DNA from 2 places in the Pseudoxanthomonas sp. 97-1-1 genome. Region 1 is predicted to be linked to the other one. Evidence: predicted binding sites of a transcription regulator. Region 1 holds the regulator's gene; the other holds the start of a gene.
What was found. The regulator HrcA, encoded in region 1, represses chaperone genes, less so after heat shock. The targets are predictions, from matches to a motif close to TTNGCACTCNNNNNNNNNGAGTGCNAA.

Region 1 (5,924 bases):
CTCGAACGCAGCATGCCCATGGGCGTCGTAGGTGCGGCGCTTGGCGCCGTCCGACAAGACCTCGTAGGCCTCCTTGCACTCCTTGAACGCGGCCTCGGCGGCGGCATCGCCCGGATTGCGGTCCGGGTGGTGCTTCATGGCGCAGCGGCGGTAAGCCTTCTTCAGGTCTTCGTCACTGGCGTCGCGGGCCACGCCCAGGACTTCGTAGTAGTCGCGTTTGCTCATGGAGCCGTGATTCGTGAGGGGTTATGGGTGATTCGCAAAAGCAACTGCCTGTTCGATGTCCAGGATCCGCGACGGAAGAAGTGGAGCTTGCGCTCCACCTTTCCGAATCACGAATCCCGAATCACTCATCACGGCTTCTTGTCGTCCTTCACCTCGGTGAATTCCGCATCGACCACGTCGTCCGCGGGGTTGCCCTGGCCCGCATCGGCGGTGCCCGGCTGCTCCGACGCGGCGGCCGCATACAGCGACTGGGCGGCTTCCTCCAACGCCTTGGACTTGGCTTCGATCTGCGCCTTGTCGTCGCCCTTCATCGCCGTGTCGAGATCGGCGATCGCGGCTTCGACGCGACCGATCACGTCGCCCGGCACCTTGCTGCCGTGTTCGGTGATGGCGCTGCGGGTGGCGTGCAGCAGGCCGTCGGCCTGGTTGCGCGTCTGCACCAGTTCCTGGAACTTCTTGTCTTCCTCGCGATGCGCCTCCGCATCGGCCACCATGCGCGCGATCTCGTCCTCGGACAGACCCGAGCCGGCCTTGATCTCGACCTTCTGTTCCTTGTTGGTCTTCTTGTCCTTGGCCGACACGTGCAGGATGCCGTTGGCGTCGATGTCGAACGACACCTCCACCTGCGGCATGCCACGCGGTGCCGGCTCGATGCCGGACAGGTCGAACTTGGCCAGCGACTTGTTGAAGCGGGCCTGCTCGCGCTCACCCTGCAGCACATGCACCGTCACCGCGGACTGGTTGTCCTCGGCGGTGGAGAAGGTCTGCGAGGCCTTGGTCGGGATGGTGGTGTTCTTCTCGATGATCTTGGTGAACACGCCGCCCAGCGTCTCGATGCCCAGCGACAGCGGGGTCACGTCGAGCAGCAGCACGTCCTTGACGTCGCCGGCCAGCACGCCGCCCTGGATCGCGGCGCCCAGCGCCACGGCCTCATCGGGGTTGACGTCCTTGCGGGGCTCCTTGCCGAAGAACTCGGCCACCGCCTGCTGCACCTTCGGCATGCGGGTCTGGCCGCCGACGAGGATGACCTCGCCGATGTCGCTGGCGCGCAGGCCGGCATCGTTCAGCGCGATGCGGCACGGCTCGATCGTCTTCTTCACCAGGTCTTCCACCAGCGCTTCCAGCTTGGCGCGGGTCAGCTTGATATTGAGGTGCTTCGGGCCCGAGGCGTCGGCGGTGACGTACGGCAGGTTCACTTCGGTCTGCTGCGAGCTGGACAGTTCGATCTTGGCGCGCTCGGCGGCGTCCTTCAGGCGCTGCAGGGCCAGCGGATCCTTGCGCAGGTCGATGCCCTGGTCCTTCTGGAACTCCTCGACGAGGTAGTCGATGACGCGCTTGTCGAAGTCTTCGCCACCCAGGAAGGTGTCGCCGTTGGTGGCCAGCACTTCGAACTGCTTCTCGCCGTCGACGTTGGCGATCTCGATGATGGACACGTCGAACGTGCCGCCGCCCAGGTCATAGACGACGATCTTGCGGTCGGCGCCGCCGTCACCCTTGTCCAGGCCGTAGGCCAGCGCGGCCGCAGTCGGCTCGTTGATGATGCGCTTGACGTCCAGGCCGGCGATCTTGCCGGCGTCCTTGGTGGCCTGGCGCTGGCTGTCGTTGAAGTAGGCCGGCACGGTGATGACGGCTTCGGTGACGGTCTCGCCCAGGAAGGCTTCGGCCGTCTTCTTCATCTTCTCCAGGATGCGCGCGGAAATTTCCTGCGCCGACAGTTTCTTGCCGTCGGAAGTCTGCACCCAGGCGTCGCCGTTTTCATGCGGAATGATGGCGTACGGGACCAGGTCCAGGTCCTTCTTCACTTCCGCGTCGGTGAACTTGCGGCCGATCAGGCGCTTCACCGCGTAGAAGGTGTTCTTCGGGTTGGTGACCGCCTGGCGCTTGGCCGACGCGCCCACCAGCACTTCGCCGTCCTTGGTGTAGGCGACGATGGAGGGCGTGGTGCGGTCGCCTTCCGAGTTTTCGATGACGCGGGCCTTGCCGCCGTCCATGATCGCCACGCACGAGTTGGTCGTGCCGAGGTCGATGCCGATGATCTTGCCCATGGTGAATGCTCCCTAGCAAATTCTGTCTGGATCCGGCCGGTGGCCGGGTGGATGGTCTCGATATAAGGGTGCGATGACGCCGTTCAAGCGCCCCGCGAAGGCGTTCAGTCGTGTTTTGCCACGACGACCAGGGCCGGGCGCAGCAGGCGGCCATTGAGTACGTAGCCCTTCTGGAACACCTGCACCACGCTGCCGGGGTCCGCGCCGGGGGCATCGGCCTGGCTGATGGCCTGGTGATGCTCGGGATTGAAGGCTTCGCCGGCAGGGTCGAGCAGGGTCAGGCCATTGTCGCCGGCCACTTTCAGCAACTGCTTGTACGTCAGCTCGAGCCCGTCGCGCAGCGGACTGGGCTCATTGCCCGCCGCTGCCAGCCCGGCGTCCAGGCTGTCGAATACCGGCAGCAGGTCGCCCAGCAGGCGTTCGTTGGCGAACTTGCGCGCCTGCTCGATATCGCGCGCCACGCGCTTGCGCTGGTTGTCCAGGTCGGCGCGCTCGAGCAGCGACGCCGCGCGCAGCTGGTCCACTTCGTTGCGGAGGATTTCCAGTTCGGCGATCAGCGCGCCTTCGACGTCCTGCGGCTCGTTGCCGCCGCCCAGGTCGGAATCGTGTTCGTGTTGGTTCATTTCGGGTCCCATCGCGGCAAGTCCGGCCGCCCAAGCCCCAACCTATGGGGCCGGCGTTTCCGGATTCAAGGCCGCACCGAGTACATCCGCCGCCGCCTGCACCACCGGAATGACCCGGTCATACGCCATCCGGGTGGGCCCGATGACGCCCAGCACGCCCAGCACCTGCCCGCCCGCCATGTAGGGGGCGGTCACCACCGAGACGCCGTCGTGCGGCGCCAAGCCGGTGTCCTCGCCGATGAAGATGCGTACGCCCGGCGCTCGGATCGTGCGCTCCAGCAACTGCAGGATCTCGCGCTTGCGGGCGAATGCCTCGAACAGGTCGCGCAGCCGTTCCAGATCGGACAGTTCCTGCACGCCCATCAGGCGGGTCTGTCCTGCCAGCACCACGTCGTCGTTGGGCGGCGTGAGGGCCTGCTCCGCCAGTTCGATGGATTCGGCCAGCAACCCCTCCATCTCGGTCTGCGCCCTGCGCAGGTCATGCAGCAGGTTCGCGCGGATCTCGGACAGGGGCCGGCCGGCGAACTGGGTGTTCAGGTAGTTGGCGATGCGCTCGAGTTCGGACCGGTCGTAGGCCCGGCGCGTTTCGATGACGCGGTTCTGCACGTCGTTGTCGGCGAATACCAGGATGGCCATCACCCGCTGGCCATCCAGCGGCACGAAGTCGATGTAGCGGAACGCGAACTGCTCGCGCCGCGGCACGCTGACCACGCCGACGAAGTGGGTCATCGCCGACAGCAGCTCGGAGGCGTTGCCGAGCAGCGCCTGGGTCCCGGCGCCGGCCGGCAGCTCCGAACGCAGCCGGGCCACTTCGCCCTCTCCCAGCGATTTCACCTGCACCAGGCTGTCCACGAACACCCGGTAGCCCTGTGCCGTGGGGATGCGCCCGGCGGAGGTGTGCGGCGAACTGAGCAGCCCGACCTCCTCAAGTTCAGAGAGGATGTTGCGGATCGTCGCCGAACTGACTTCAAGTCCGGCGTGCCGGGCCAGCGTCTGCGACCCCACCGGCTCACCGTCGCGGATATAGCGCGAGATCAGCGTGCGCAGCAGTTGGCGGGCGCGCGGATCCAGCGGGGGCGACGGTGAGTTCATGCCCGTTAGATAACGTCGCGCCTGCGGCTTTGCAAGCCGGGCGCTCCCCGCGTCTCAGAACCTGAGCCGGCACCGCTTACAATCCGCCGCATGCTCAGACACCTCGCCATCAAGGATTTCGCCGTCGTCCGCGCCGCCGAGCTGGAGTTCGGCGATGGCATGACCGTCATTTCAGGAGAAACCGGCGCCGGCAAATCGCTGCTGGTGGACGCGCTGGGCTTCCTGTCGGGCCTGCGGGCCGACAGCGGGGTAGTCCGGCATGGCGCGGAGCGCGCCGAGCTCTCCGCCGAGTTCCTGGCTTCGGCGGGCTCTCCGGCGCACACCTGGCTCGCGGACAACGAGCTCGACGACGATGGACAGTGCCAGTTGCGCCGGGTGATCCGTGCCGACGGCGGCTCGCGCGCCTGGATCAATGGCCGCAGCGTGACGCTGTCGCAGCTTTCCGACCTCGCGGCACGCCTGGTGGAAATCCATGGCCAGCATGAACACCAGGCCCTGCTCGCCCGCCAGAGCCAGTTGGCGCTGCTGGATGCCTTCGCCCGCAACGGCGACGAGCGCAGCGCCGTGCGCGACGCGGCGCTGCGCTGGAGCACCCTCCTGCGCGAACGCGAACAGTTGTCCGGCCAGGGCGATGTCTCGGACCGGATCAATTACCTGGAGCACCAGTTGGCCGAGTTGCAGCGCGAAGACCTGTCGCCGACCGCGCTGGAGGCCCTGGTGGCCAGCCATCGCCGCCAGGCCCACGCCACCGGCCTGATCCAGGCCTGTGACGCGGCGCTGGGTCAACTGGCCGGTGACGACGCCCCCTCGTTGACGCGCCATCTGCAGCAGGTGCGCGCCGACCTCGCCCGCCAGGCCGAACACGAGCCGCGCCTGCGCGACGTGGATGCGCTGCTGGACGGCGCGGCGATCCAGGTCGAGGAAGCCCTGTCGCTGCTCGGCCAGGTCCGGGACGACCTGGACGGCGAACCCCTGCAGTTCGATGCGCTGGAGCGCAAGCTCGCCCGCGTGCACGACCTCGCGCGCAAGCACCGGGTGCCGCTGGAAGGCCTGCAGGAGCAGCACGACCGGCTGGCGGCCGAGCTGGAATCACTGCGTGGTGCGGGCGAGCGCCTGCTCCAGCTCAACAGCGAGATCGACGCGGCCAAGGGACACTGGCGCGATGCCGCCGCCGCACTGACCCGCACGCGCCAGCGCGCCGCCAAAGCACTGGGCGACACCACTACCGCACTCATCGCCGAGCTGGGCATGGGCGGAGGCCGCTTCGGGATCGAACTGGAGCCTCAGGACGGCGAACGCCCGGATCCGACCGGCGCCGAACGTATCGAATTCCTGGTCTCCGCCAACGCCGGCCAGCCGCCCCGCCCGCTGCGCAAGGTCGCCTCCGGCGGCGAACTCGCGCGCATTTCGCTGGCGATCGAAGTAGCCGCGCTTGGCCTGGATGCGGTTCCCACCATGATCTTCGACGAAGTGGATACCGGCATCGGCGGCGCGGTCGCCGAGATCGTCGGCCAGAAACTGCGCGCACTCGGCGCCCAGCGACAGGTGCTGTGCGTCACCCATCTGCCCCAGGTGGCCGCGCAAGGCCACGCGCACTACCGCGTCAGCAAAGCGCCGGTGGAGGGCATGACCCAGAGCGCAGTCGAGAAGCTGGGCGCGAAGCAGCGCGAGGAAGAACTCGCCCGGATGCTGGGCGGCGTGGAGGTCAGCAAGGAAGCCCATGCCGCGGCCAAGCGGCTGCTCGCCAACGCGGTCTGATCCACCCTTGTTGTTTACTTGTGGGAGCGACGCAAGTCGCGAAGTGGGGTCGATGAAGCCTCGTCGCGACTTGCGTCGCTCCCACAGCCCGGGATTTCCGGGCTATCAGCGCTTCTTGCGCACGTACAGCACCAGCGAGTGCTCTTCCAGCTCGTAGCCGTGCTTGGCGGCGATCTCGCGC
Region 2 (5,924 bases), on a different contig from region 1:
GGCAGCCGGTGCACCATCGCCAGCGGCACCAGTGCGGCGACAGTGAGCACGAGCGCCGACACACGCTGCAACGGCGCTGCGGCGAAGCGCACACGCTGGAACCACCACAGCCCCAGTGCCAGCAGCACCAGGCCGGTGAGCGCCAGGCCGACCGCGTCGATGCCGCGCTGATTTCCCAGTACCCACAGCAACCACACGGAGGTGAGGTACATCGGGAACGCCAGCACCTGCTTCAGTGTTTCCATCCAGGCGCCGGGCTTTGGAAGGCGATTGGCCAGCGCGGGCACGAAGCCGATCAGCAGGAACGGCAGCGCCAGCCCCAGTCCCAGCACCGCGAACACCAGCAGTGCCAGCGGTGTCGGCGCTGTGAAGGCGTACGCCAGCGCGACGCCCATGAACGGTGCGGTGCACGGGCTGGCGACCACCACCGCCAGCACGCCGGTGAAGAAATCGCCTGCCGCGCCACTGCGCGACGCCAGGCCGTGCCCGGCGCCCGCCAGCCGATGGCCGATGGCGAACACGCCCGACAGGCTCAGGCCGACGGCGAACATCACATAGGCCAGCAGCCCGACCACCCACGGCTGCTGCAACTGGAATCCCCAGCCCAGCGCCTGGCCAGCCGCGCGCAAGGCTATCGCCAGCGCACCGACCGCCACGAAACTCACCAGCACGCCGGCGGTGTACCAGAGCGCGCTGCGGCGCGCCTGTCCGCCGCTGCGTCCGCTGTCGGCCAGTGACAGCGCTTTCAGCGACAGGATGGGCAGTACGCAGGGCATCAGGTTGAGGATCAATCCGCCGAACAGGGCCAGCGCCAGCGCCGCGAGCAGGGATGTGGCGCCGCGCTGGTTGCGTGCCAGAACCTCTTCGGGAGGACGGGTGCGTTCCACGTCGGCTGCGGTCGTTGCGGGCGTAGCCGGCGCGCTGGCGGTCGCATCGCCCGGTATCGCCGTTGCTGGCAGCGGTGCGACGGCGGCGGGTGCGGGCACGTCGGGTGTGCTGGCCGGCGTGGCCGCGCCGGCCGGGATCGACAGCGTCACCCGTCGCGTCATCGGCGGGTAGCAGATGCCGTCGGTCTGGCAGCCCTGGAAGGTCACGCGCAGCGTGGCCTGCACGGCCTTGGGGTGCTCCCTTCGCAGCGGCACCGGCACTTCGGCCTGCTCGAAGTAGACCGTGACATCGCCGAAGTGCTCATCGCGGTGGGCCTTGCCGGCCGGCCAGCGCGGTGCCTGCAGCGAGACGCCAGCGGCGCCTTCCAGCGCCATCGAGGTACGGTCGCGGTAGACGTAATAGCCGCGTGCCGGCGTGAAGCGCAACAGCAGCTCGTTGCCATTGAAGGCGATCGCTTCGAAGCCGAATGCTTGTTCGGCCGGCAGCGGCAGGGTATCCATGCCCGCCTGCGGTCTCTGCCCCAGCAGTCCACCCGTCAGCGCACCCGCACCGAGCGGTACGAACGCCTCGCCCGCAGCGGCCGGCAGCGCGACCTTCACTGTGCGTGTCTGCGGCGGGTAGCAGATGCCGGCGTCGGCGCAGCCCTGATACTTGATCTTCAAGGTAACGCTGTCGGCGTCGGACGCAGGCTGGCCGGGCAGGGCGGCGATCAGTTCGCCACGATACGTCTCGACGTCGCCGAAGAATTCGTCGCGATACGCCTTCCCCTTGGGCAGCTGCAACGGCTGCGCCGCGAAGCCGGCGCCCGCCTCCACGCTGGTGCGGTGACGATAGAGGTAGTAGCCGTCGGTGATCTTCCAGCGGATCTCGATACGGTCCCGCGCCGGTGCAGTGGCCGTCAGCACGAAGGCCTCGTCCACCGGCAGCAGGTCGTCCTGGGTGATCGCCGCCGATGCAGCGGGTGCCACCACGGCGAGCAGGGATACGGCCAGGAAGGCGAACAGCATGCGGATCAGCGTCATCGGGTCTGGGTCTTCAACTCGAGGGGGCGCCATCGGCCCGGGTTTCAGCGGCGACCCACGCCAGGTAGGCGGGCAGGCCGGTGGCGGCTTCGACCGCCAGGATCTCCGGCAGTTCATACGGGTGCAGTTCGGCCAGCCGCGCCATCAGGGCGTCGCGCCGGTCGGCGGGAGTCTTGGCCAGCAGCTGGACCTCGCTGGCCTGTTCCACCTGGCCCTGCCAGCGGTAGGTCGACACCATGCCGGGCAGCACGCTGACGCAGGCGGCCAGGCGCTCGTCCACCAGCGCCCGTGCCAACCGCTGGGCGGTGTCGGCGTCGGGACAGGTCGACAGGATCAGGAAGACGGGCATGGGGTATCGATTATCGCAGACCCGGTCCGGGCGCCCCTGCGACCGATATGTACACCCACCCCTTGAAACCGCGCCGGGCACCCCGATATCCCTCGCATCCCGGCCCTGTCGGGTTTTTGTGCCCCTGGCGTTGGCAGTCTCCCGTGGGGAGTGCTAAAATCGCCGCCCCTTTCCCAGTCCAATCAATCACTTAAGAGGATTGACATGAGCAATATCAAGCCGCTGTACGACCGCCTGGTGGTCAAGCCGATCGAAGCCGAAGAAACCTCCGTCGGCGGCATCATCATCCCCGACGCCGCCAAGGAAAAGCCCACCAAGGGTGAAGTCGTCGCCGTCGGCGAAGGCAAGTTCATCGACGCCACCGGCGGCGTGCGCGCCCCGAAGGTGAAGGTCGGCGACAAGGTGATCTACGGCCAGTACTCGGGTTCGCCCTACAAGTACGAAGGCGTCGAGTACAAGATCATCAAGGAAGACGACGTCCTCGCGATCCTCGGCTGATCGCGCGTGGCGGCTCCGCGCCGCCGCCCACGTCACCGCATTCCTCCTGATGGCGGGCCTGCCCGCCTCACGAACCACACTCAATACTCCTGGAGTTGCACATGGCAGCCAAAGATATCCGTTTCGGTGAAGACGCCCGTACGCGCATGGTGCGCGGCGTGAACATCCTCGCCAATGCCGTCAAGGCCACCCTCGGCCCGAAGGGCCGCAACGTCGTGCTCGAGAAGAGCTTCGGCGCCCCCACCATCACCAAGGATGGCGTGTCCGTCGCCAAGGAAATCGAACTGGCCGACAAGTTCGAGAACATGGGCGCGCAGATGGTCAAGGAAGTCGCTTCCAAGACCTCCGACAATGCCGGTGACGGCACCACCACCGCCACCGTGCTGGCGCAGGCGTTCATCCGCGAAGGCTCCAAGGCCGTCGCCGCCGGCATGAACCCGATGGACCTGAAGCGCGGCATCGACCAGGCCGTGAAGGCTGCCGTCGAAGAGCTGAAGAAGCTCTCCAAGCCCACCGCCGACGACAAGGCCATCGCCCAGGTCGGCACCATCTCGGCCAACTCCGACAGCAACATCGGCGACATCATCGCCGAGGCCATGAAGAAGGTCGGCAAGGAAGGCGTGATCACGGTTGAAGAAGGCTCCGGCCTGGAGAACGAACTCGACGTCGTCGAGGGCATGCAGTTCGACCGCGGCTACTTGTCGCCGTACTTCATCAACAACCAGCAGTCGCAGCAGGTCGAATTCGACGACCCCTTCATCCTCATCCACGACAAGAAGGTCTCCAACGTCCGCGAACTGCTGCCGGTGCTGGAAGGCGTCGCCAAGGCCGGCAAGCCGCTGCTGATCGTGGCCGAAGAAGTGGAAGGCGAAGCCCTCGCCACGCTGGTGGTCAACACCATCCGCGGCATCGTGAAGGTCGCCGCCGTCAAGGCGCCGGGCTTCGGTGACCGCCGCAAGGCCATCCTGGAAGACATCGCCACGCTGACTAACGGCACGGTGATCTCCGAGGAAGTCGGCCTGCAGCTGGAGAAGGCCACCATCAACGACCTGGGTCGTGCGAAGAAGGTCGTGATCTCGAAGGAGAACACCACCATCATCGACGGCGCCGGCGATGCCGAGCGCATCCAGTCGCGCATCAAGCAGATCAAGGCGCAGATCGAAGAGACCTCGTCGGACTACGACCGCGAGAAGCTGCAGGAACGCGTGGCCAAGCTGGCCGGCGGCGTGGCCGTGATCAAGGTCGGTGCCTCGACCGAGATCGAAATGAAGGAAAAGAAGGCCCGCGTCGAAGACGCCCTGCACGCCACGCGTGCGGCGGTGGAAGAAGGCGTGGTCCCGGGCGGCGGCGTCGCGCTGATCCGCGCGCTGCAGACCATCGGCAACCTGAAGGGCGCCAACGAAGACCAGAACCACGGCATCCAGATCGCCCTGCGCGCGATGGAAGCCCCGCTGCGCGAGATCGTCACCAACGCCGGTGAAGAGCCGTCGGTGATCGTCAACCGCGTCAAGGACGGTTCGGGCAACTTCGGCTACAACGCCGCCAACGGCGAGTTCGGCGACATGATCGAGTTCGGCATCCTGGACCCGACCAAGGTCACGCGCTCCGCGCTGCAGAACGCCGCTTCGATCGCAGGCCTGATGATCACCACCGAAGCGATGGTGGCCGAGGCTCCGAAGAAGGACGAGCCGGCGATGCCGGCCGGCGGTGGCATGGGCGGCATGGGCGGCATGGACTTCTAAGTCCCGCTTCCCGCGTCACCGTTCCAGGAAGGGCCCCGCAGCGATGCGGGGCCTTTTTGTTTTTCCGCGATATGCGCACCGCGACACCGCAACAAGCGTTCCGGCAAAGCCGCGCGCGGGACACCTCTCTGCCGGGCCGGCTCCGTAGCGTACGAACTTCGGTGCTTAACGATGTTTTCACCGAACACGACGCGAACGACAGCCATCGGAGGAGAGGGATTCGAATGAAACGACATGCATTGCGCGACGCGATCCGCGTCGCCCTGGTCGCGTGCGCGGCCACCGCAGCGGCGGCCCACGCGCAGGAGGCGCCGGCGCCCACCACATTGGATCGCATCGAGGTGACCGGGTCGCGCATCCGACAGGTGGATGTGGAGACGGCCGCTCCGGTGCTGGTGATTTCGCGCGAGGAGATCCAGAAGCAGGGCTTCAATTCCGTCGCCGATATCCTGCAGAACATCACCAGCGCGGGCAGTCCGGCGGTGAGCCGCATCACGCCGCTTGCCGCGGGCGAGGCGGTGGGCGGCGCGTACATCGACCTGCGCAACCTCGGCCCCAACCGCACCCTGGTGCTGGTCAACGGGAAGCGGCTGGGCATCACCACCGGCGGCTTCCAGGACCTCTCGCAGATTCCGGCGGCGATGATCGAACGGATCGAAGTGTTGAAGGACGGCGCATCGACGCTGTACGGCTCCGATGCGATCGCCGGCGTCGTCAACCTCATCACCCGGCGCAACATGGACGGCATGCAGGCCAGCGTCTATGGCGGCCAATACTCGCAGGGCGACGGCCAGCGCACGGTACTGGACCTGATCGCCGGTTTCAGTGGCGACCGTGGTTCGGTGACCGTCGGCGCGGAGTACACGGAAGAAGATCCGGTGTGGGCCACCGATCGCTGGTTCTCGGCGAGCCGCTTCCCGATGGGCGAGGGCAGGGTACCGAGGCCGGGTGGTGAAAGCGGAACCACGCAGTACGGTCGCCTGATCGTCCCCGGGCGCGGCAACTTCACGCTCCGGCGCGAGACGCCCGGACTCGATCCGCGCGACCTGGACAGCTACCGCGCGCTGGACGACACCGACTTCTCGCTGCCGGTCCAGCAGTCCACGCTGCTGGCGGGCATCGAACGCAAGTCGGTGTTCGTCAACCTCGACCACGCGCTCGGCGACCGCATCCGCTTCGCCGGCGACATGCTCTACACCGACCGCGCCTCGTTCTCGCGCAATGCGGGCTATCCATACTCGTCGCAGGCGTTCGATACGCCGATGTCGATCGACAGCTACTACAACCCCGTCGGCAACCAGAGCGGCGACGCGGATCCCACCGCGGTGCACTTCACCCGTCGCGGCTGGGAAGTGCCGCGCGAGAACCGACTTTCGCTGACCACCTATCGCTTCAGCGGCACGCTGTCGGGGTACTTCGACCTGG

Region 2: AC3DET_RS12840 (co-chaperone GroES) is a predicted target of HrcA. The motif match lies at 2,390-2,416, and genes of this name have one in related genera.

Annotation. Positions count from the first base shown of each region.
Region 1 covers NZ_JBYMTJ010000001.1:76,599-82,522, forward strand. Annotated here, with positions in the region: gene dnaJ (molecular chaperone DnaJ) at 1-225, opposite strand, end outside; gene dnaK (molecular chaperone DnaK) at 354-2,270, opposite strand; gene grpE (nucleotide exchange factor GrpE) at 2,375-2,893, opposite strand; gene hrcA (heat-inducible transcriptional repressor HrcA) at 2,936-3,985, opposite strand; gene recN (DNA repair protein RecN) at 4,076-5,743, shown strand; gene fur (ferric iron uptake transcriptional regulator) at 5,849-5,924, opposite strand, start outside.
Region 2 covers NZ_JBYMTJ010000003.1:218,442-224,365, forward strand. Annotated here, with positions in the region: gene AC3DET_RS12830 (protein-disulfide reductase DsbD family protein) at 1-1,910, opposite strand, end outside; gene cutA (divalent-cation tolerance protein CutA) at 1,924-2,259, opposite strand; gene AC3DET_RS12840 (co-chaperone GroES) at 2,464-2,757, shown strand; gene groL (chaperonin GroEL) at 2,859-4,499, shown strand; gene AC3DET_RS12850 (TonB-dependent receptor plug domain-containing protein) at 4,718-5,924, shown strand, end outside.